4 regions of the Vreelandella titanicae genome follow, and region 2 is predicted to be linked to each of the others. Evidence: predicted binding sites of a transcription regulator. Region 2 holds the regulator's gene; each other region holds the start of a gene.
What was found. Region 2 encodes sigma-54, which starts transcription at its own class of promoters, with help from an activator protein. Its sites were predicted from a motif close to TGGCACNNNNNTTGCTNT; they were not measured.
Positions count from the first base shown of each region.

Region 1 (5,602 bases), 2.4 Mb from region 2:
CTAAAACCCTGCTCTGTGTTCGGTTGACGAAAATGCTTGGCGTGTAATATTGGCTGTTGATCAATAAGAAGCAGGTGGGGTATGCGCTATAAAGATAAACATCAGCTCGCCGCCGAGTGGCAAGCGCTTCTGGAGCGCACGCCCAAACCGTTGCGGCAAGCAGTCGAGACGTTGGTAGAGCACCACGGGCAAAGCTTTGCTGACCACTTTTACCGGGTGATGTTGGAAGACCCGCATGCCTCGCTGTTTCTCTCCAACGATCAAGTGGAGCAGCGTTTACACCCCTCAATGCAGCGCTGGCTGAAGGCCATGTTTGCCGTTGAGCACGCCGATTTTGAGTCCCTGGTTGAGCAGCAGGAAAAAGTGGGGCAGGTGCATGCCCGCATCGATATTCCGGTCAACCTGGTGCTAAGTGGAGCGCGGCAGCTTAAGCAGGTGTTTTATCAACAGATCAACGCCACGTTCAAAAGCCCGCTATCGCCGGGGGATGCCTCGGTGTACGTCTCCGACCATATTGATATGGCCATGGAAATCATGAGCCACGCCTACTCGGTGGCCAGTGACCGTAATGCGCGCACTGAAGAGGCGTACAAGCTGTTTTCACTCACCCAGAGCATTGGCGACGAGCGTGAACGCCAGCGTTCGGCGTTGTTGAATTGGGAGAATGCGCTGATGTTTGCCATAGCTGCCCAGCAGGATATCGCCACGCTGCCGCGGTTATCCAATTCCGATTTTGGTCTGTGGTACTTCCATAAAGCGTGCCATGCGTTCGAGGGCGTGCCGGAGATTGCCACTATTTCACGCCATATTCAGCAAGTGGATCGTGAGTGGCTGGAAGTGCTGATGCATGAAGATGCTAGCCAGCGACTTAAGGCGCTGGGCGAGATTCGTGATGCCGCCCGTACGGTGTTGATGCTGCTCGACAATGTATTAGAGCGCGCCTCCGGTTTGGATGCAGGGCGCGACAGCTTAACCCGGTTGCTCAACCGCAAGTTTTTGTCAGTGGTGCTTAGTCGCGAAATAGACATTGCCCGCCACTCGGAGCACTGCTTTGCGCTGTTGATGGTAGATATCGATCACTTCAAATCGATCAACGATACCCATGGGCACGACGCCGGCGACAACGTGCTGCAGCAGGTGGCGAGCATCCTTGATCGCTCCACCCGTGGGGGTGATTACGTGTTTCGCATGGGCGGCGAGGAGTTTTTGATTGTGCTGGTCAATACTGACCATGACGGCAGCCGGTTATTTGCTGAGCGTTTACGCCAATCGGTGGCTAAGGAGCCGATGCTCGCCGGTGCCGATACGCTGCTTAACGTGACGATTAGCGTGGGTGTAACGCTTCACGATGGTCACCCAGACTATCACCACTCCCTGCAGCGTGCTGATCAGGCCCTTTATGAAGCGAAGCGCGGCGGGCGTGACCGGGTCGTTGTGCAGTAATGGTGTGAAGAGTGAGTGTAGGCTGAGCACTAAGCAAGTAGTGAGTGCATTTATTTGGTGCATTTGAGGTCTGATGTGGTGCTGTTTTGGTGCGCCTAGATGCGTAGCACTGCCAGTCACCGCCGTTCATCCCTACCATTGACCGCACAGCAGGGCTTTTCACCATTTTGGCGCATTAATTGCTTACCTATGTCAAAGGCTTAGTGAAAAGGAAGCGGTAGCAACCCATGATCCTGTGCGAACTCGCCAAACCACACATTGCCTCTGGCCACCGCTTCGATGCAGGCCGCCATTGGGCGGCTTCGTTAGCGCTCACCTTCGCCCATCGCGACGGCGCCACGCGCATGGTGCAGGCGCGCCATCAGGGGCCACTGCGGGTGCAGCGCCCCTTCTACCCGGAAGGGAGTGGTGAGGCTTGCCATGTCTATGTGCTACACCCGCCGGGCGGTTTAGTCAGCGGCGATGCGCTTACCATTAGTGCCCATGTAGAGAGCGGTGCCCATGCGCTGCTGACGACCCCGGCTGCCAATAAACTCTATAAAGCCGACAGCCAGGGCGTAGCCTGGACGCAGCATACCCGGTTGAGCGTTGAAGATGACGCGACACTTGAATGGCTGCCCCAGGAGACCATTGCCTTTGATGGTTCCAAGGGCGAGCAGCGCACCCAAATTGATCTTCACGGCAGCGCCCGTTGCCTGGGCTGGGAAGTGATGGCGCTGGGCCGCCCGGCCAGCGACTTACCCTATGTTTCCGGACGCATTGAGCAGCACTTCCGCTTAACCCTAGATGGCAAACCGCTGTGGCTAGAGCGCCAACCGCTAGACCCACTACACCCTCGCTTTGCCGGGCGATGGGGTCAGGGCGGAGCCACGGTGCAGGCCACGCTCTGGGCAGTGGGGATTGCCGACGCGCCTGCTGCCATTGAAGCCTTGCGTGAAGCGCTGCCGGATAACCCGCGCTGGGCGGTCACCGTCCGCCACGGTGTTCTGCTGCTGCGCTATTTAGGCAACTCGCGTAACGAAGCCTGGGCGTTATGCGAACAGGCTTGGCAACTGCTGCGCCCCCGCTGGATCGAGCGTGAAGCACATACACCACGAATTTGGCTAACCTAATTAGCATCACTGCGATGCACTGCTGGAGACACATTCCATGGAATTAACCCCAAGAGACAAAGACAAGCTGCTGCTGTTCTCAGCCGCCCAATTGGCGGAGCGCCGCAAGGCGCGTGGTTTAAAACTCAATTACCCGGAAGCAGTAGCGCTGATCAGCTTCGAGATTATGGAAGGCGCCCGGGATGGCCGCAGTGTGGCGGACTTAATGAGCTATGGCCGCGAGATCCTTAGCCGTGAGGATGTGATGGATGGTGTCGCCGAGATGGTCGACGAAGTGCAGGTGGAAGCCACTTTCCCCGACGGCACCAAGCTGGTCACTGTCCATACGCCAATTGTGTGAGGGGTTAATTGTGAGGAGTGAGGGGTGGATTGTGAGGGGTGAGGAGTGAATAGTTAGGGGTGAGTAGTAGTGGGTTACGCACCCCTCATACCTCTCTCTTTACACCTCACACCTCTCGCCTAACACCTCACAAAAAAACAAAGGAGCAACCAAATGATTCCCGGTGAGTACAAGTTAAAAGAAGGTGATATCGAGCTGTGCGCGGGACGTGAGCGGATTAGCGTCGAGGTGGCCAATACCGGCGACCGCCCGATCCAGATCGGCTCCCATTACCACTTTGCCGAAGCCAACCCGGCGCTGGTGTTTAATCGCGATAAAACCCGAGGCTTTCGTCTGGACGTGGCCGCAGGCACGGCGATTCGCTTTGAGCCTGGCCAGACCCGCGAAGTCACGTTGATTCCCTTTGTGGGCAAGCGCGAAATTTACGGTTTTCGCGGCGATGTCATGGGCGCGCTCGACGGAGGTAAACAATGAAACCGGTTAACAAGATCAGTCGGCAAGCCTATGCCGATATGTATGGCCCCACGGTGGGTGACCGCGTGCGTCTGGGCGATACCGAGCTGTGGATTGAAGTCGAACAGGATGCTACCCACTACGGCGATGAAGTGAAATTCGGCGGCGGCAAAGTTATCCGCGACGGCATGGGCCAAAGCCAGCGCGCCGACGACACGGTGATGGATACCGTGATTACTAACGCGCTGATTCTGGATTGGTGGGGTATCGTCAAAGCCGACGTGGGCATTCAAAATGGCCGCATCGCCGCGATTGGAAAAGCGGGCAACCCTGACGTACAGCCTGATGTTGAAATCGTCATTGGCCCCGGCACCGAAATCATCTCCGGCGAAGGGAAGATCCTGACCGCGGGCGGCATTGATTCCCATATCCACTTTATCTGCCCTCAGCAGGTCGAAGAAGCGCTGATGAGCGGCGTGACCACCATGCTGGGCGGCGGCACCGGCCCGGCGACTGGCACCAACGCTACCACCTGTACTCCCGGCGCATGGCACATCGGCAAAATGCTCCAGGCGGTCGACGATATGCCCATGAATATCGGCTTTCTGGGCAAGGGCAACGCCAGCCTGCCCGAGTCCCTGGAGCTCCAGCTCCAAGCAGGCGCCATGGGGCTCAAATTGCACGAAGATTGGGGCACTACACCTGCCTCAATCAACAACTGCCTCAACGTGGCGGATGCCTACGATGTGCAAGTGGCGATCCACACCGACACCCTAAACGAATCGGGCTTTGTGGAAGACACCCTGGCCGCGTTCAAAGAGCGCTGCATTCACACCTACCACACCGAAGGCGCGGGCGGCGGCCACGCCCCGGATATCCTCACCGCCTGCTCGAAAGCCTATGTACTGCCGTCATCCACTAACCCAACGCGGCCCTACACCGTCAACACCATCGACGAACACCTCGATATGCTGATGGTGTGCCACCACCTGGATCCCAATATCCCCGAAGACGTGGCCTTCGCCGACTCACGCATTCGCCGGGAAACCATCGCCGCCGAGGATATCCTCCACGACTTGGGCGTGATCTCGATGATCGCCTCTGACTCCCAGGCCATGGGGCGGGTCGGTGAGGTGGTCTGCCGCACCTGGCAAACCGCCCACAAAATGAAGGTGCAGCGCGGCCTGCTGCCGGAAGATGAGGCCCTGGGGGCCGATAACCTGCGCGCCAAGCGCTATATCGCCAAGTACACCATTAACCCTGCGATCACCCACGGTATCGCCCATGAAGTCGGCTCCATCGAAGTCGGTAAGCTGGCGGATCTGGTGCTGTGGAAACCGGCCTTCTTTGGCGTGAAGCCGGCGATGATGATCAAAGGCGGCATGATTGCAGCGGCGCCCATGGGCGATCCTAATGCCTCGATTCCCACCCCGCAGCCGGTGCATTACCGCTATATGTTCGGCGCTTTTGGCCGTGCGGCCAGCCAAACCCGGCTCAGCTTTGTCAGCCAGGCCGCGCTGGATGCGGGCATCAAAGAGACACTGGGGCTAAATAGCGAACTCGCGGCGTGCAAAAACGTGCGCCAGGTGCGCAAGCAGGATATGAAGCTGAATGATGCCTGCCCAGAACTCACCGTCGACCCGCAAACCTACGAAGTGCGCTGCGATGGCGAAATTTTAACCTGCGAGCCCGCCACCGAACTGCCGCTGGCTCAGCGGTATCACTTGTTTTGATTGAGCGATTATCCGGGGCGCCGGGGGTAGGCCTACGAGAGGGCGCTGTGAATACGTCCGTGTACGCTACTTTTGCCATCTGCCCTCCATGGATGGAGGAAATGCCGGAAATGTATGGAACATTTTCCGGCCATGGCAAAAGACCCTCTCTACGACCTACCCCCGGCACAGCCGCACTGAGCGAGAAAGGACGCTAGTCATGCTAAAACTGATAGAACGTTTAGGGCCAGTGGAGGAGAGCGCCGCTAGCGATACGCTCACGCTGCCCTTTGAATTACGTATTCGCGGGCGCTTAAAAGCCCAAAGCGATAGCGGGCGCGAGTTGGGGTTGTTTCTTGATCGCGGCCCGGTGCTGCGCAGCGGCGAAGGTCTAAAAGCCGAAAGCGGCGAAGTGGTGCGTGTCTGCGCCGCGGTAGAACCGGTGGTTACCGCGCGAGTGAGTGCTGGCTTACCGCTGGCACGGCTGGCCTACCATCTTGGCAATCGCCACGTACAGCTGGCGCTGGGTGAAGATGAAGAGG
Region 1 covers NZ_CP059082.1:1,333,172-1,338,773, forward strand. The annotation lists gene HZS52_RS06285 (diguanylate cyclase) at 82-1,443, shown strand; gene HZS52_RS06290 (urease accessory protein UreD) at 1,671-2,555, shown strand; gene HZS52_RS06295 (urease subunit gamma) at 2,593-2,895, shown strand; gene HZS52_RS06300 (urease subunit beta) at 3,049-3,369, shown strand; gene ureC (urease subunit alpha) at 3,366-5,081, shown strand; gene ureE (urease accessory protein UreE) at 5,281-5,602, shown strand, end outside.
Region 1: a site for sigma-54 is predicted at 1,612-1,629, ahead of HZS52_RS06290 (urease accessory protein UreD). Genes of this name have one in related genera too.

Region 2 (5,602 bases):
TTTAAACGCTTTAAAGTACGCCTCTGGTTAGCCGGGCTAGTCATCGCACTAGGGATTCTGCTGGTATGGCTTGACCCCCGCGGGCCTCAAGACACCAGCATCGATCCCGAAGCACAGGCTCAGGAACCTGGCCACGTGCTGGAAAATGCTGAGATTACCCTATTCGGGGATAACGGCAGTGTCATGCAGTCGCTAAAAACACCGCGCCTTATCCATACCCCGCAGCGCAGCGAAACCTGGACGGAAGAGCCCGAGGCAGTACTGTATGACAGCGAAAACCGTCAGTGGCTGGCCAGCGCCGATGTAGGCACGCTCAACACCGCTACCCAAGCCCTGCTGCTGTCAGGCTCGGCTCGACTGTTTGCACCAGATGAAGGCTGGCAGCTAGATACCGAGCTACTGCACTATGATGGCCTCGAGCAGCATGCATGGAGTGACACACCGGTATTGATGCAGCAACCGCCGCAGCAAATGAGCGCTTCACGTATGGACGTTTGGCTTAACACCAGCCAGGTTCGCTTAACGGATAATGTGCGCGGCACGCACCCCCCAGCCACACAACGCTAATAGGAACCGCCATGAAAGCCATTATTTCCCCAGCCCTGCTCTACACTGCACTGTTCGGTTTAGCGATACCTTTATCAGTATTAGCCCAAACCAACTCATCTTCCCAGACCCCAGTGGAAGTGGAAGCCGACCGTTTAGATCTTGATCAGCGGGCAGGCACAGCTGTTTACACTGGGGATGTGGACATTCGCCAAGGCGAAATGCAACTGCGCGGCGAGCGGGTAGAGATCAAACGTAACGACGCGGGCGAACTCTCGACAGCCACCGCCACCGGTGAGCGCGCCTACTTGCGCCATCAAGGCGAAGGGCAAGATGGCCCCACGGAAGGCTGGGCGCGGCGGATTATTTATCACGTCGCCGAGCGTCGCGTAGAGCTGATCGACCAAGCCGAACTGACCCAGAAAGAGGACACCTTTAGCGGCGGTCGCCTTGAGTATTTTATTGACCGAGAAGTGATTCAAGCGCGCTCTGACGTTGACGGCAGCGAGCCCCAGCGCATACGCATGACCCTTCAGCCTGAACAATAGGGAGCTTAGCTGTGGCCACTGCTGACACTGCGCCGATCAAAACCCTTTATGCCCACCACCTGGCTAAAAGCTACAAACGCCGCCGAGTGGTCAAAGACATCAATCTGGAGATCTCCCAAGGCAGTGTCGTTGGCCTTTTGGGCCCCAACGGCGCGGGCAAAACCACCTCATTTTATATGATTGTTGGGCTGGTCAAATCCGACGCTGGCAAGGTGGGTATCGACGATGTGGATTTAACGCGCGCCCCCATGCACGAGCGCGCAGCCGCGGGGATTGGCTACCTACCTCAAGAGGCGTCTATTTTCCGCAAACTCTCGGTTGCCGAGAATATTATGGCGATACTCGAGACCCGCAAAGAGCTTAACCGCAGCGACCGCGAGCAGCGTCTGGAAGCGCTACTCGAAGACTTCCATATTACCCATATTCGCGACAACCTGGGCATGAGCCTTTCGGGCGGCGAGCGCAGGCGTGTAGAAATAGCCCGCTCGCTAGCCACAGAGCCCGCTTTTATTCTGCTCGATGAGCCTTTTGCGGGCGTTGACCCCATCTCGGTAGGTGAGATTAAAACCATCATTCGTGCACTGAAACAGCGCCATATCGGCGTGCTGATCACCGATCACAACGTGCGTGAAACACTAGATATTTGCGACATCGCCTATATCGTCGGCGATGGGCAAATTATCGCCAGTGGCTCACCCGCCTCGATTCTCACCAACCAAAAAGTAAGGGATGTGTATTTGGGTGCCGATTTTCGCCTGTAATGTTTTTGCCTTAATCGCCCCTAAATAGCGCTTTAAAACAACTTTACTACCAATGGCATGCTTATTGCACTTGCGCCAAGCACTCACTCGCACTAGGGTGGAGCATTCTGATTAACGAGTGGTTCTCAGATGGTCATGAAAGCTTCTCTCCAACTGCGTATCGGCACACAGCTGACCATGACGCCCCAGTTGCAGCAGGCCATTGCGCTGCTGCAACTCTCTACGCTGGATCTTCGTCAAGAAATTCAGCAGGCCCTTGATGCCAATCCCATGCTGGAGCAGGAAGATGAGTTTAGTGAGCAGGCTGTCAGCGAGCCTAAGGAAGAAGAGTGGTCAGAGAGCATCCCTACTGAGCTCTCGGTAGATAGCGACTGGTCAGATACCTATCAAGATATGGGAAGCCAGGGGGGCAGCAGCAGCGAAGGCCCCGACTTTGAGCGTCAGGCAGCCGGTCAGAGCCTGCATGGCCACCTGCTGTGGCAACTCGCCATGACCGATTTTAGCGCTCGCGAGCAGCTTGTCGCGGAAAGTTTAATCGACGCGCTAGACGCCAACGGCTACCTGACCCAGCCGCTCAACGACATCCGTGAAGGGCTTCGTGCCCAGAGCATTGACGGGCTAAGCCAGCGCGAAGTGGAAACCATTCTACTCAAGCTCCAGCAGTTTGAGCCGACCGGCATATTTGCCCGTGACTTGCGTGAATGCTTGATGCTGCAGCTCGCCGCCCTCCCCGATGATACGCCACTGCTGGTTCCCGCCCGCCGTTTAGTGCGGCAGTTTCTCGAAGCGCTTGGCAAAGACGATATGCGCCTGCTGAAACGCCGTCTAGGGCTCGACGACGAACAGCTGGCCGATGTCATCCTGCTTATTCGCAGCCTAGACCCACGGCCAGGCAGCGCTTACGGCGACACCGACGACAGCTATGTCACCCCCGATCTAGTCGTCCGCCACGATAATGAAGGCTGGCATTTAGAGCTCAACCCCGAGGCCCTGCCACGACTGCGCATTCAGCCCGACTACGCCAGCTTGATTAAGCGTGCGGATAAAAGCGATGACAACCAGTTTCTCAAAGAGCACCTCCAGGAAGCGCGCTGGTTGATCAAGAGCCTTTCTAGCCGAAACGATACGCTGCTGCGTGTTGGTCGCGAAATCATTACCCGCCAGATTGGCTTTTTAGAGCACGGCGAAGAAGCCATGAAACCACTGATACTGGCCGACATTGCCGAAGCCGTGGAGATGCACGAGTCGACTATTTCACGGGTAACGACGCAAAAATATATCCATACACCCCGTGGTGTGTTTGAACTCAAATACTTTTTCTCAAGCCAGGTGAGCGGCCAAGATGGCGACAGCCACTCCAGCACCGCCATCCGGGCACGACTCAAGAAACTGATTCAAGAGGAGCCGCCCGGCAAGCCACTTTCAGACAGCCGCTTAGTGACGCTATTAGGCGAAGGAGGAATTCAAGTGGCGCGTCGTACGGTGGCGAAATACCGTGAAGCCATGGGCATTCCCTCTTCCAGTGAACGGCGTCGTTTGCGCTAACTGCGTTAACGTTTCAGGGAAACTCTCGACAAGGGCTTTGCAACGCGGCAAAAAGGGTTACAATCGAAGTACAGTCCGATGGATAAGGAGCACGTCAATGCAAGTAAATATCACTGGTCATCACGTAGAACTGACTGACGCCTTGCGTGACTATGTCAACGAAAAGCTTGAGCGTGTAGAGCGCCATTACGACAATATAACTACGGTGCAAGTCACCTTATCAGTGGAGAAAGAGCGCCAGCAGGCCGCCTGTACGCTGCACGCCGCAGGTGCTGACTTACATGCGGAAGCCCTAGACAGTGATATGTACGCCGCTATCGACGCACTAGCGGACAAAATCGACCGTCAACTCGTTAAACACAAGGAAAAAGCACAAGCTCGCGCCCAAGGCGCCGGTGTGCGTTAATTCAATGACGTTGGAAACCATACTCCCCCCGGAACGCGTTCTGTTCGACGTCCCCGGGGGCAGCAAAAAAAGGGTGCTGGAGTTTTACAGCACCTTTATCGCCCAAAATATTCCCAGCCTGGACAGCCAAGAAGTGTTTAGCCGTTTAATCGGCCGCGAGCGCTTAGGCAGTACGGGTATTGGTAACGGCGTGGCTATTCCTCATGCGCGTAGCCCCCACTGCAACGCCCCTATCGCTGGATTTTTAAAACTGGCTGAAGCGATCGATTTTGACGCTATCGACGGCGACCCGGTAGATCTGGTGTTTGTCCTGTTGGTACCCGAAGAGGCAGATGACACGCATCTCTCACTACTGGGTCAGGTAGCGACCATCATGAATGATGCGGACACGCGCCAGCAACTGCGTAAAGCAGCCAGCCAGCGCGAACTGCTTGAGCTGATTACCGCCAAAATTCGCGAGCAATCAGCGGCCTAAGGGCCTGAAACCCTGTTCAGGGCAGATCATAGCAGGTTATTCGCTCACCACCCTCAACGCAGCTTGATCAAAGCAAAGAGAGACTCTATGCAACTGGTGATCATTAGCGGCCGCTCCGGGTCAGGTAAATCTATCGCCTTGCAAGCGCTGGAAGATCTTGGCTACTACGCGATTGATAACCTCCCAGCTATGTTGCTGGGGTCGTTGGTGGATGAACTGCGTGACCAGGGCGACCGGGCACATTTAGCGGTGAGTATTGATGCCCGCAACTTGCCGGGAGCTCTGGAGCGCCTGCCCTCTTTATTAGACGAGTTGCGCCAGCGTAAAATCGACTTTCAAGTTATTTACCTGACCACCGATGCGCGCATACTGCTTGAGCGTTACTCAGCAACGCGTCGCCGTCATCCGCTGACCCGCGATAGCGAAATGACGCTGGAAGAGGCGATCAATAAAGAAGAGACGACGCTGGAAGATATTCGCGATCTGGCCGACCTATTGATCGATACATCACGATTATCGGTGCACGATTTACGCCGTCGCATTACCGACCAAGTAGCCCATCAGCGGCGCGACAAGCTGACGCTAACGCTGGAATCGTTTGGGTATAAACGCGGCGTACCGTTAGACGCCGACCTGGTCTTCGATGTGCGCTGCCTGCCAAATCCGTACTGGGATCCCACGCTGCGCCAGTTCACTGGCCGCGACGCGGAAATCGTGGCTTTTTTGAGCAGCTATCCGATTGTTGATGACATGAGCGACGACATTTTGGCCTGGCTAGAGCGTTGGCTACCCGCTTACCAGAATAGCCAACGTAGCTACATGACTATCGCGATTGGCTGTACTGGTGGTCAGCACCGCTCGGTCTATATGGCCGAGAAGTTAGCGGAAAAATTGACTCCTATCATGGGCGAAGTTCAACTTCGCCACCGCGAACTGGGCCTGCACTACACCTTAAGCGAACAATTGGCCGCTCCCCTCGTCAGCGCTTCCACACCTAACGAGCGGCCAGAGACCTCTTAAGCGCGTCTATCCATTAATGACACCACTCGGCGAAAAGGAACCAGGGTGCCAGAACGCATACTTACACTTACCAATCAACGCGGGCTACACGCTCGCGCGGCGACAAAACTGGTCAAATGCGGCCAACAGTTCACGGCAAAAATACGCGTTTACAAACAGCAACAGGCTGCCGACGCCGCCAATATCATGTCACTGCTGATGCTTGCCGCACCTTGTGGCACCGAGCTTAGAATCACCGCCGAAGGCGATGACGCCGAACAGGCGCTTGAAGCGATTCAAGCGCTGTTCGACGCCCGCTTTG
Region 2 covers NZ_CP059082.1:4,176,824-4,182,425, forward strand. The annotation lists gene lptC (LPS export ABC transporter periplasmic protein LptC) at 1-567, shown strand, start outside; gene lptA (lipopolysaccharide transport periplasmic protein LptA) at 579-1,094, shown strand; gene lptB (LPS export ABC transporter ATP-binding protein) at 1,106-1,855, shown strand; gene HZS52_RS19345 (RNA polymerase factor sigma-54) at 1,985-3,400, shown strand; gene hpf (ribosome hibernation-promoting factor, HPF/YfiA family) at 3,498-3,806, shown strand; gene HZS52_RS19355 (PTS sugar transporter subunit IIA) at 3,811-4,281, shown strand; gene rapZ (RNase adapter RapZ) at 4,369-5,301, shown strand; gene HZS52_RS19365 (HPr family phosphocarrier protein) at 5,347-5,602, shown strand, end outside.

Region 3 (5,602 bases), 2.4 Mb from region 2:
CAGGATCATCAGGCGGCATCATTAAGCCATAGGGCTCGGCACTACTCAGTGTTGCTTGAGAAATATGAAAAGCGGCAGGGTCAACGGCAGACGAAACCAAACCTGCTAACAAAACCTCATCCATCACAAACGCGGAAGCCTGTCCTGAAGCCACCATATCAAAGGCTTCTTCATGATTACGGCTTAGCATTACCGATATTGCTAGCCCCTCGGTGCGATTGAGTTCGTTGAGCTGGGCAATATTGATAGTGCCCGTTGTTGATACCACGCTGCGGCCCGCCAAATCCTGCAAACTGTCCATATGCTGCTCGGCGAGGGATACATAGCGCGTTGCGGTCAGAAAATGAGGGTATGAAAAAGCGGCCTGACGGCGACGTTCAGGGGTATTGGTGGTCACTCCACACTCGATATCCACTTCACCATTACGTACTAATATGAACCGATTTGCAGGCGTTACCGGCACATAATTTACCTTGAGATCACCTAAGCCCAATGTTTCCTCCAGACCTTCGATGACGTTTAGGCACAGGTCAATCGCATAGCCTGTTGGCTGGTCGTTAACCAGGTAGGAGAAGGGGGCTTCGCTGGTACGATGGCCGATAGTAATCTCACCAGCAGACGCAATACGCGACAATGTCGGCGAGGAGTCGATCTCCTCACCAGCAGCGGCACCTTGCCACATCGCACTGGTCATTAATAACGCTACTAGCCACTTCATAGGCTTACCTTTGTTCAATGATCCCGGAATCCATTGTCATCCCTGCGGCATAGAGCATATAACGGTCGCGCCCTTTCGCCTTGGCCGCATAGAGCGCCAGATCTGCGTGACGCAGCAGATCGTGGCTATTGCGGCCATCAGCGGGCGCGGTTGCAATGCCAACACTCACTCCAATGTTAATTTCCTGGTTATTAAACTGATACGGTTCACGTAGAACAGACACAATTGCTTCTGCCAGTACTTTTGCCTCATTGGTGGCACTACGCACAACGCGTTGAATGATGGCAAACTCATCGCCACCAAGGCGCGCCACCAAATCATCGTCGGTCAGCAGCCCCTGCACCCGCTGACTAACTTCAACGAGCAAAGCATCACCCGCCGCGTGCCCCAGACTATCGTTAACTGCTTTAAAATGGTCAAGATCAAATAGCATGACATTAAATACGTCGCCTTGAAGCAGTGAGTGCACAGCGGTTTTTAAAGCATTATTTAATTGCACGCGGTTGGGCAATTTGGTCAGCTCATCATGATGAGCAAGATGCTGAAAGCGCAGCGCTTCGTCTTTAACTTCAAGTAAGTGTTCACGCTCAATGACTTTCTTACGAAGCGCATCTATGGCCTTTGCCATCCGGCCAATTTCATCGTTACGGTCGGTATAAGGCGTGCTGTCAGCAGTCTGGTTTTTAGCGATTTCGGTGAGCGACTTAATTAATACTGGCACGGGTGTAAATAACTGACGCATCAAAACAGTGACTAGCAGGGCTGTTGCGACCAATACCACCAGTAGCGCTACAAATGCTTTACTGATCAGATCATTACGCATCTGATACAGCCCACCTTTCTGGCCTATAGTGGCTACCAGCACGCCTAACAGTTGACCATCAGGAGTAACAATGGGCAGCGAACTAATGAAGTGCTCTTCATTGCCAATGCTGGCAAATCCAACATAAAAATCAACGGCATCCGCTTTTGTTTGCCATGTATCTACCGCCAAGTTGGCAGGTGAGTCTGATGGTGTGTTAAGCGCATCAGCCACTACGGTGAGAGAACCTTCTGATGACTTAGTGAACAGCCATACGTTGTTACGTGTTTGTGCACTTGCTAACGCTAATACATCAATCGGGCTAAACCCAGTTTCCAGAACCGACTCTTCATCGCCAATTGGGCGCTGGGAAATGATATGCGTGACTTGACCCGTGCCATCGGTCTTAACCGCCACGGACGTATAAATACGCCTAATAGTCGCGCTCACTATCTGGGCATTCACCTGCGCTTCGCGCAACCACTGCTCCCGAGCCCCACGCTCAACCATAAAAAAACCTGACAGCGCCCCCGTTACATACGCAAACAGCACGCCCATCAGCATAAACATCACCACCTTACCCACCAGGGTATGATGCCAAGGAAGTTTAGCCGCAGGCAGTGAAGCACTCCTATGCTGGGGTTCTGGCATCTACTCCGGTTCCTTCATGGCTATAGCTGCAGCGGGCGTGTCTGGCCGTAATCACAATGAGCGATCATTTTTTTAACAAACAAGCTTTTTTGACCACTATTTTATTCGGCAAACGTACACAAACAATTAGGTTTTATTTACTAAAGTATCATTAAAATGAGTGGGCATGTCTTAAAAAATGACAAGCGTAATCATTCTTATTGACATACCCTTTTGGCATATCTCTTGCTTTATAAATAGCTAACAGGTTCGCTGATTTATATTAGGAGGGCGTGATGCATCATTCTGACTATCCACTCAGTGAAGTCCCTACCAGCGCCCGCAAGGGCCTGCTATCTACCTCGGCAGTACTGCTTGGGTTTACGTTTTTCACCGCCACCATGTGGGCGGGCGGCACGTTAGGCCAAGCCTTTCCGATTGGCCAACTGCTATGGATCATAGCGATTGGTAACTTGCTGCTGGGGGTGTATGCGACAGCCCTCGCCTATATTGCTTGTAAAAGCGGGCTCAATTCGGTGCTGATGGGACGCTTCTGCTTCGGCGAAAAAGGCAGCAAACTCTCCGACTTTATTCTCGGTTTTACCCAGATCGGCTGGTACGCCTGGGGCACTGCCACGATTGCCCTAGTGTTAGTACGCACCACCGGGATGCCTGAATGGCTGGAAATCCCCTTAATGGTGCTATTTGGGTTTGGTTTCTGCGTGACCGCCATGATTGGCTACAGAGGTATGGACTGGCTATCGCGCTTTGCCGTCCCCGCCATGATGCTATTTATCGTCATCAGCCTGTTTACCGGCCTGGTGGATGTGCGCGGCTTTGCGGGACTGAGCCAGCAGACGCCCACGGAAAGCATGAGCGTAGCAGCGGCGATTACTGTGATTATCGGTACCTTTATTAGCGGCGGCACTCAAGCGACTAACTGGAGCCGCTTCGCCAAAACGCCGAAAATTGCCGTGATCGCGACCCTGGCGGCCTTTTTTGTCGGTAACGGCTTAATGGTTCTGACCGGCGCTCTTGGCACCATGATTTACCAGCAGGCGGATATCGTGGATGTATTGATCGCTCAGGGCTTTGTCACCATCGCCGTGCTGATGCTGTTCCTGAATATCTGGACAACCCAGGACAACACTATCTACAACTTCGCCGTGGCGGGCTGTAATTTGCTGCGCACCGAAAAGCGCCGCCTGGTCACTGTGGGCGGCGCGGCGATTGGCACGGTGCTGGCGGTAGGCGGCATGTATAACCTACTCATCCCATTTCTGGTGTTACTCGGCACCTTTATACCGCCCATGGGCGGGGTGATCATGGTGGACTTTTGGCTCAAGCATAAAGGCCGCTACCCCACATTGGATAAAGCACAACTACCCGACTTCAACCGCCGAGGGTTAGCTGCGTATGCGCTGGGCGCCGGAGCCGCTTACTTTTCCCCGTTACTGCCACCACTGATAGGTGTTGTAGTGGCAGCAGGAAGCTACGCCGTGCTGCTGCGCCTAAATCACGCTACGCTGGGTGATAGCCTTCCATCCACTGCCAAACAATAAGCGAGCAGTTTTTTATATGAGCATGCAAATTATCAACGCCCGCCTACGCCAGCGCCCTGAGCTTTACCGACTTGAGATTGAGAACGGCACATTCACGTCAATTACCGTGCAAGACGCACCACAAACAGCGAGCGAAGGGCAGATCGATGCGGGCGCTAAGCTCGTTTGTGCGCCTTTTATTGAGCCACACATTCATCTGGACGCCGCCCTCACCGCCGGTGAACCAAGCTGGAACCAGAGCGGCACGCTGTTTGAAGGCATTGAGCGCTGGGGCGAGCGTAAGCCTATGCTCACCGAAGCGGATATTCGCGAGCGCGCGCTTAAAACCCTAAACCTGCTAATCGGCAACGGCGTTCAGTTTGTGCGCACCCACGCCGACACCAGCGACCCTAGCCTGATTGGGCTTAAAACCCTGTGCGCCTTGCGCGACGAGTTAAAAGATAAAATTGATATTCAGGTAGTCGCCTTCCCTCAAGATGGCCTGCTCTCTTACCCAGGCGGCGATCGGCTGATGGAGGAGGCACTAGAGATCGGCGCCGATGTGGTGGGCGGCATCCCCCACTTCGAATACACCCGTGAGCTGGGCGTGGCCTCCATGAAGCGAGTGATCGAATTGGCGATCAAGTACGACCGCCTGGTGGATGTGCACTGTGACGAGATTGACGACCCCAACTCGCGCTTTCTCGAAGTATTGGCCTGCGAGGCACTGTTTAATGACTTGGGCAGCCGCGTGACCGCTAGCCACACCACAGCAATGCACTCCTACGACAACGCTTACTGCTCCAAGCTGTTTCTGCTGCTAAAACGCTCGGGTATTAACTTTGTCTCCTGCCCCACCGAAAGTATTCACCTGCAGGGGCGCTTTGACACTTACCCCAAGCGGCGTGGCGTGACACGTGTGAAGGAGCTCAACGCAGCGGGCATTAACGTCTGTTTTGCCGAGGACTCCATCTTCGATCCCTGGTACTCCTTGGGGAATGGCAAGCTGTTGCGAACGCTGGATTTTGGCCTGCATATCTGCCAAATGATGGGCTATCAGGACTTCAGCCAGGCGCTTTCACTAATTACCGATAACAGCGCCCGCACGCTCAATATTGAAGAGCGTTATGGTATCGCGGTCGGCAAACCCGCCAGCTTCAACCTGTTGGAGGGCGAGGATGACTACAGTGTGCTGCGCACTCAAGGCGAAGTGCTGCTTTCCGTACGTCACGGCGAGATCATCATGCAGCGCGAGCCTGCCAAAATCACCACGCCCCAGTGGCTTGGCTAATCTACCAAAGGCACGTTAGATTAGTCATTGAACCGTCTAATGTTACCGACGAATGTTAATGACCGAGGAAATCCAAGATGGGCATCGAAACCGTTCGCCAGTTTTTTGCCGAGCACGCGCCGGATGTAAACATCGAAGAGCTTGAAACCAGTACTGCCACGGTACAACTTGCCGCTGATGCCCATGGCGTAGCACCAGGCCAAATTGCCAAAACCCTAGCGTTCAAAGTCGGTGACAAACCGCTACTCATTGTGGCCAGTGGCGATGCGCGTATCGACAACCGCAAAATTCTCGATACCTTCGGCGGCAAGGCCAAAATGCTTGACGCCGAGACGGTGATGGAACTCACCAGCCACCCGGTTGGCGGCGTTTGTCCCTTTGGCCTCGCCACCGACCTGCCGGTTTACTGCGATGAATCGCTCCACGCCTATGACGAAGTGCTGCCCGCCGCTGGTTCGCCCACTAGCGCCGTACGCCTAAGCCCCAAGCGATTGGCCGAGCTGGTCAATGCCAAGTGGGTGGATGTGTGCAAGCTGCCGGAGAAGGTGGAGTAACCCACAAGCATCTCACTACTCAAGATGTCTTTAATACTGTACATATTGAAGTAGAGCGCTATACTT
Region 3 covers NZ_CP059082.1:1,816,771-1,822,372, reverse strand. The annotation lists gene HZS52_RS08500 (amino acid ABC transporter substrate-binding protein) at 1-718, opposite strand, end outside; gene HZS52_RS08495 (diguanylate cyclase domain-containing protein) at 723-2,000, opposite strand; gene codB (cytosine permease) at 2,447-3,712, shown strand; gene codA (cytosine deaminase) at 3,729-4,982, shown strand; gene HZS52_RS08480 (YbaK/EbsC family protein) at 5,060-5,536, shown strand.
Region 3: a site for sigma-54 is predicted at 2,386-2,403, ahead of codB (cytosine permease). Genes of this name have one in related genera too.

Region 4 (5,602 bases), 1.2 Mb from region 2:
CAAACAAAACCGGTCGCCCCCATGTCATAGGCACGTTGTTCTTGGTATCGGGTAATATCCTGTATGACAACCGTCTGAGCGCCAAAGCGGCGCGCCCAAAAAGCGACAGCTAACCCGATAGGCCCAGCACCAAGGATGAGGACACGGTCACCAGGTTTCATGCCGGATAGCTGGAGACCATGGAGAGCAACGGCTAAAGGCTCTACAATTGCACCGTCGTCCATGCTTGCATTGAGAGGAAGAGGTACGCACTGGCGCGCAGCGGTGACGGCATATTCACCATATCCCCCTCCCTCCAACGCCATATCTAGACACCAAGCAGGATTCCCAGAACGGCATGCAGCGCAATAACCGCAACTTCGGAAAGGTATAACGGATACAAGATCTCCTATAGATACATCACTGACTTTTCGACCTAAAGCGACTATCTCGCCTGCATATTCGTGACCCAGCACATCGCCAGGACAAATGCCGAAAATGGGATCCTCAGTCATATGGAGATCGGAGCCACAAATTCCACATCGTTTCACCTGGATGACAACCTCATCGTCTCCTGGTGTAGGGTCTGGAAGTTCGCAAACATCTAAAGGCTGGTGTAACCCCTGAAAGACGGCAGCACGCATCAGCCCACCCTCCCAAGAGAAGTGCCTCCGTCAATAACCAATTGAGCACCGGTCATATAGGAAGAGGCGTCAGAGGCTAGGTATAGCGCCAGTGCCTTGATCTGTTCAGGATCAGCGATTTCCCCTAGAGGTACCTTGGCGTTCCAGGCCTGGCGAACTGCTTCGTCTTTCAACCAGCCACCACCAATGTTGGTTACGAAACCGCCGGGCGCGATAGTGTTGACCCGGATCCGGAACTCTGCCAACTCTAAGGCAACTTGACGTACTAAATGGGACACTCCCGCTTTTGCAGGCATGTAAGCAAGCCCGACCACAGGCTCTGTAATAAAGGCAGCATTGGAGGACGTGACAACAATTGATCCTCGACGCCGTGGCTTCATGTATTTAGCTGCCACTCGCAGAGTATTAAAGACCCCCGTCAGATTAATAGAAATTGTTCTATCCCAGCGGGCTGGATCTAAAACGTCAATCTGACCATCTCTATTTCGCCCTCCTGAAGGGTTCCAAAACCCTGCCCCAGGATCGATCCCCGCATTAGCAAAAACAATATCCAAGTTGCCAAACTGGCGGACATGTTCTTCGAAGGCTCGACTGGTCTGCATTCGATCAGCGACATCTAGCTGGACAGCATGAACCTTGCAGCCTTCGTCACGGAGCCTTTGTGCCTCACATTCGGCTGCGTCGATGTTTATATCCGCTAGTGTCACGTTAGCGCCGTTTTCTGCCAACGCTTCGGCATAGGCAAGTCCTAAACCTGAGGCTCCCCCCGTGATCAGGGCTGAACGCCCTTCTACGCTGAATTGCTCTAATACACGCATACCCCACCTCATAGAAATAACTGCTCATTGATGGGGATATTGTGTTCTTCACAGTAAGTGACGTAGTGATTGATGAACCAGAAAACATCCAGCGTTTCTGCCCACTCCCCCTTCTCATCGAAGAACTCGTTAGCTCCCTGCATCCAAAATAGAGCTTTCATTCCATTAGCATCGTCGGTCACTAACGTGTGAGCCTGTCCGGGCATTTCCGTTATAAACTCTCCAGGCCCGCAAACCCAGTCGTATTCCAAATATCGGAAAGATCCCTCCATTCCTACAGCCCATACCATTCCTCGGTGCTTATGGGTACCAATCACACCAGGGCTTTTAATCCATAAAATATTGCAATAAACATTATTTCTTACATCAAAGGCCAGATGCCGTATAGCTGCATTATCACCAAAAGGAACCCATGGGCTTTCTACCTCAGAGAGCCCTACATAGCTTCCCTCACGCCCAAATCGGTCTTGCATTGCCTTCATTGGTTCAGGAACTTCTACGATACGATAAGCATTACTAGCGGGTGCATTAGCCATTATTGTTCTCACTTTATTTATGGAAACGATGTATTACAGAGAACTATTCAGCAATTGCTATGCCAACTACTCAAAACCTAGACCTTAGTATAAAAAATCAAGTAAAATTCTTATTATTCAAAGGAAGTTAAGAGACTAGACACGACTAAAGTACAACTGAAGGATTGAACAAGACTCGCCAGTATTTAATTAATTTAATATTTTTAATAAAAAAATGAGAAAGACATGACAAAAAAAATGATGCTTTCGAAAATGACAACGCAACCCAATCAAGCGAGTTCTTGTAAGATAGGCCTTGATGATGGAGACCCACCCACTTTACGTGATTTGACAGAGAGGCTGCGCCTTACCCCTAACGATGGAAAAATTTGGTTCGATGATCGCCGCATGGTGCTACTTGGGGCTAATGCATTTGGTGTGTTGCGCAGGGAAATCATTGAATCACTAGGCTTTTCTAGAGCATGCAGCTTGCTGATGCGCGTAGGTTTTTCAGCTGGATCTGCCGACGCAGCTTTTGTACGAAAACATTGGCCACTAAACGATGAAGCTGGTGCGTTGACCGCGGGGGAGCGGTTACATGCAGTCATGGGGATGGTTAAAGTCGAAACGGTACGACGCGACCACGACATCCCGAACGGTATTTTCAATGCCGAGTTCCTTTGGCATGGTTCAATCGAGGCCGCCGAACATATAAATGCGTACGGCCTATCACGTGAACCGGTTTGCTGGATGCAGCTAGGTTATGCCAGCGGCTACGCCAGTGCTTTCTACGGTAAGCGAGTGATATATCGTGAGTTGGAGTGTGCTGGCTGCGGCGGCTCTTTCTGCCGAATCGTAGGTGAGATGACAAACCAAGAAATAGGCAGTACCCATGACCTTAGCTGGCTCACTCCAGGAGAATACCTTGCGCCTAGAGCGCGTAAGTCGTCTCGACAAACCCCTGGCGTGACGACAGCGTCATCTCCTGCCTCTATCCGTGAGAAAATAGATACCCAAAAGATCGTGGGTATTTCAGCAGCCGTCAGTATTGCTTTGCAGAAGATCGAAAGAGTCGCGCCAACGCCAGCCACGGTACTGTTCAATGGAGAATCCGGTGTTGGGAAAGACTTGTTTGCTAACGAGCTTCACCGCAAAAGCAACTTGGCAAACGGCCCCTTTATCGCCCTTAACTGTGCTGCAATCCCTGACACATTGGTTGAGGCAGAGCTGTTTGGCGTAGAGAAAGGTGCGTTTACAGGTGCAGAAAAAAGTCGACCGGGTCGGTTCGAACGAGCCAATGGGGGCACACTATTTCTTGATGAAATTCCATCATTAAGTTATGAGGCACAAGGTAAGCTTCTGCGCACCCTGCAGAATGGCGAAATAGAAAGAGTCGGTGGAGCACACCCTATCCAAGTTAACGTCAGGGTTGTTGCCGCCTCAAATAAAGATCTTTTCAAGGAAGTGCAGAATGGACTATTCAGAGAGGATCTTTATTACCGCTTAAATGTTTTTCCTATTCGCCTTCCCCCTCTTAGAGAACGCCAGGATGATATCCCCTTATTGATCGAACATTTTTTATACCGCTACTCAAACGTTTATAAAAAAAATATTCCAGGACTCACCCGAAAGGCTAGTGAAGCACTTTTAGACTATAGTTACCCTGGAAATATTCGCGAGCTGCAGAATTTAATAGAACGTGGCGTGATTAACGCGCTAGATTCTGAATCGCTCAATGTGTTTCATATGTTTGATGACGTTGGCTTTGCCACAAAACTCAACCCCCCTGGTCAGTCAGGTCTCAATATTGATCCCACAGGGGAACTGGAGGCTGGCACAAGTGGGCCTGATCTATTGGGCCGGGGTAAGCTTGACGATACGCAGAAGAGCGCTAAATGTCACCGGAGAAGTGAGGCAGAAATTTTGTCAAATGCACTTTATAAAACAGATGGCAACGTGTCGAAGGCCGCCAGAGAACTAGGCGTAACGAGAGCTAAGCTAGCCTATCGAATTCAAAAAGCTGGATTAGATCCTAGTCTGTTTCGGCACTTGTAAGGAAGCGCCTGATCGACCTACCAGCCGACCTCTTGGCAGCATTGCCCTAGGCTCTGTTGACTTTTCAGCGCTGCCATAAGCGAAACGTCAACAGCCCCTAAACTTGAACCCATCGCCAAAACACAAGAGGCTTAATACAGCCAGTGTATCGGTTTACGGCACTTGCAAATCTTTGATCAGCTTATTAAACAGCCTGCCCGCAGGCTACGCCACTCGCCCACGCCCACTGAAAGTTATACCCGCCTAGCTCTCCCGTTACATCTAATACTTCTCCGATAAAGCGCAACTGTGGTAAGCCTTTAACCTCAAAGGTTTTGGACGAAATCGCGTCGGTATTGACCCCGCCCATGGTTACCTCTGCGGTACGCCAACCTTCTGTTCCTGCTGGTTTCAGTTGCCAAGCGTTGAGTCTTTGCGCCCACTCATCCAATGCGGCATTAGCATACTGGGCCAGGGGCCGCGCCAAGTCATGGTCGGGGTACCACTCCAGCAGTGCTTGCGCAAAGCGTTTCGGAAAGCGTTCGCCAAGCCAAGTCGAGAGCTGACGCTTAGGCGTTTCTTGGCGTGCCTCACGTAGGGATTCCGCCACGTTTTCATTGGGCAGTAGATCGATACTAATGCTCTCCCCTGGCTGCCAAACGCTGGATATCTGCAGCATCGCCGGCCCAGACAAGCCGCGGTGGGTAAACAGCATGGGTTCCACAAAGCGGCGACTGCCAGCACTAACAGCCACTGGCACGCTCAAACCAGAGAGCTCAGCTGCGCGCGCTTTCCAGCTATCGCTTAAGGTAAAGGGCACCAGCCCGGGTCGCGTAGCGAATACCTCTAGACCAAATTGACGGGCAATGTCGTAGCCAAAACCCGTCGCGCCCATGCTCGGAATGGAAAGCCCACCGCTCGCGATGACGACCACCCCGGCATCGATTTTACCTATCGAAGTCGTTAGACGCATGGCACTGCCCTGTTGCTCCACGCGGGTAACCTGGGTGCTGAGCCTGATTTCAGCCCCAGCCCACTCACACTCGGTTAGTAACGTATGGACAATATCTTTAGCCGAGGTTGCACAGAATAGCTGACCCGGCGTTTTCTCAACATGTTCAACGCCATGGCGCTCGACCAGCTCAACAAAGTGCTCAGGGCGGTAACGTTTGAGCGCCGAAATACAAAAGTAAGGGTTTGAAGAGTAAAAGTGCTGTGGCGTTGTGCCAAGATTGGTAAAGTTGCAGCGGCCACCCCCGGACATGAGAATCTTCTTGCCCGCTTTGTTAGCATGATCAAGCACTAAGACCCGCTTTCCGGCATAGCCCGCTTGCGCTGCGCACATTAAGCCTGCGGCGCCAGCACCGATGATGACAACGTCATAGATCATAATGGACAGCTCATATTGAGAGCGACTCCCGTCGTAAAAGGCAGGCATTCTAACAGGGTCGCACTTAAAAATTATTATGCGGATACAATTACCATATACAATAACTGTATAAATATTATCTAACGCTGAGAACACTATGCTTTTGCCCTTTCATCAACGACGGCTGTTGCAACTCGCACTCGTGCCTCTCACTCTTCTGCTTTCCAGCGTAGCGCTCGCCCA
Region 4 covers NZ_CP059082.1:2,935,729-2,941,330, reverse strand. The annotation lists gene HZS52_RS13495 (alcohol dehydrogenase catalytic domain-containing protein) at 1-623, opposite strand, end outside; gene HZS52_RS13490 (SDR family NAD(P)-dependent oxidoreductase) at 623-1,441, opposite strand; gene HZS52_RS13485 (2,4'-dihydroxyacetophenone dioxygenase family protein) at 1,450-1,977, opposite strand; gene HZS52_RS13480 (sigma-54-dependent Fis family transcriptional regulator) at 2,203-4,011, shown strand; gene HZS52_RS13475 (BaiN/RdsA family NAD(P)/FAD-dependent oxidoreductase) at 4,196-5,380, opposite strand; gene HZS52_RS13470 (efflux RND transporter periplasmic adaptor subunit) at 5,517-5,602, shown strand, end outside.
Region 4: a site for sigma-54 is predicted at 2,025-2,042, ahead of HZS52_RS13485 (2,4'-dihydroxyacetophenone dioxygenase family protein). Genes of this name have one in related genera too.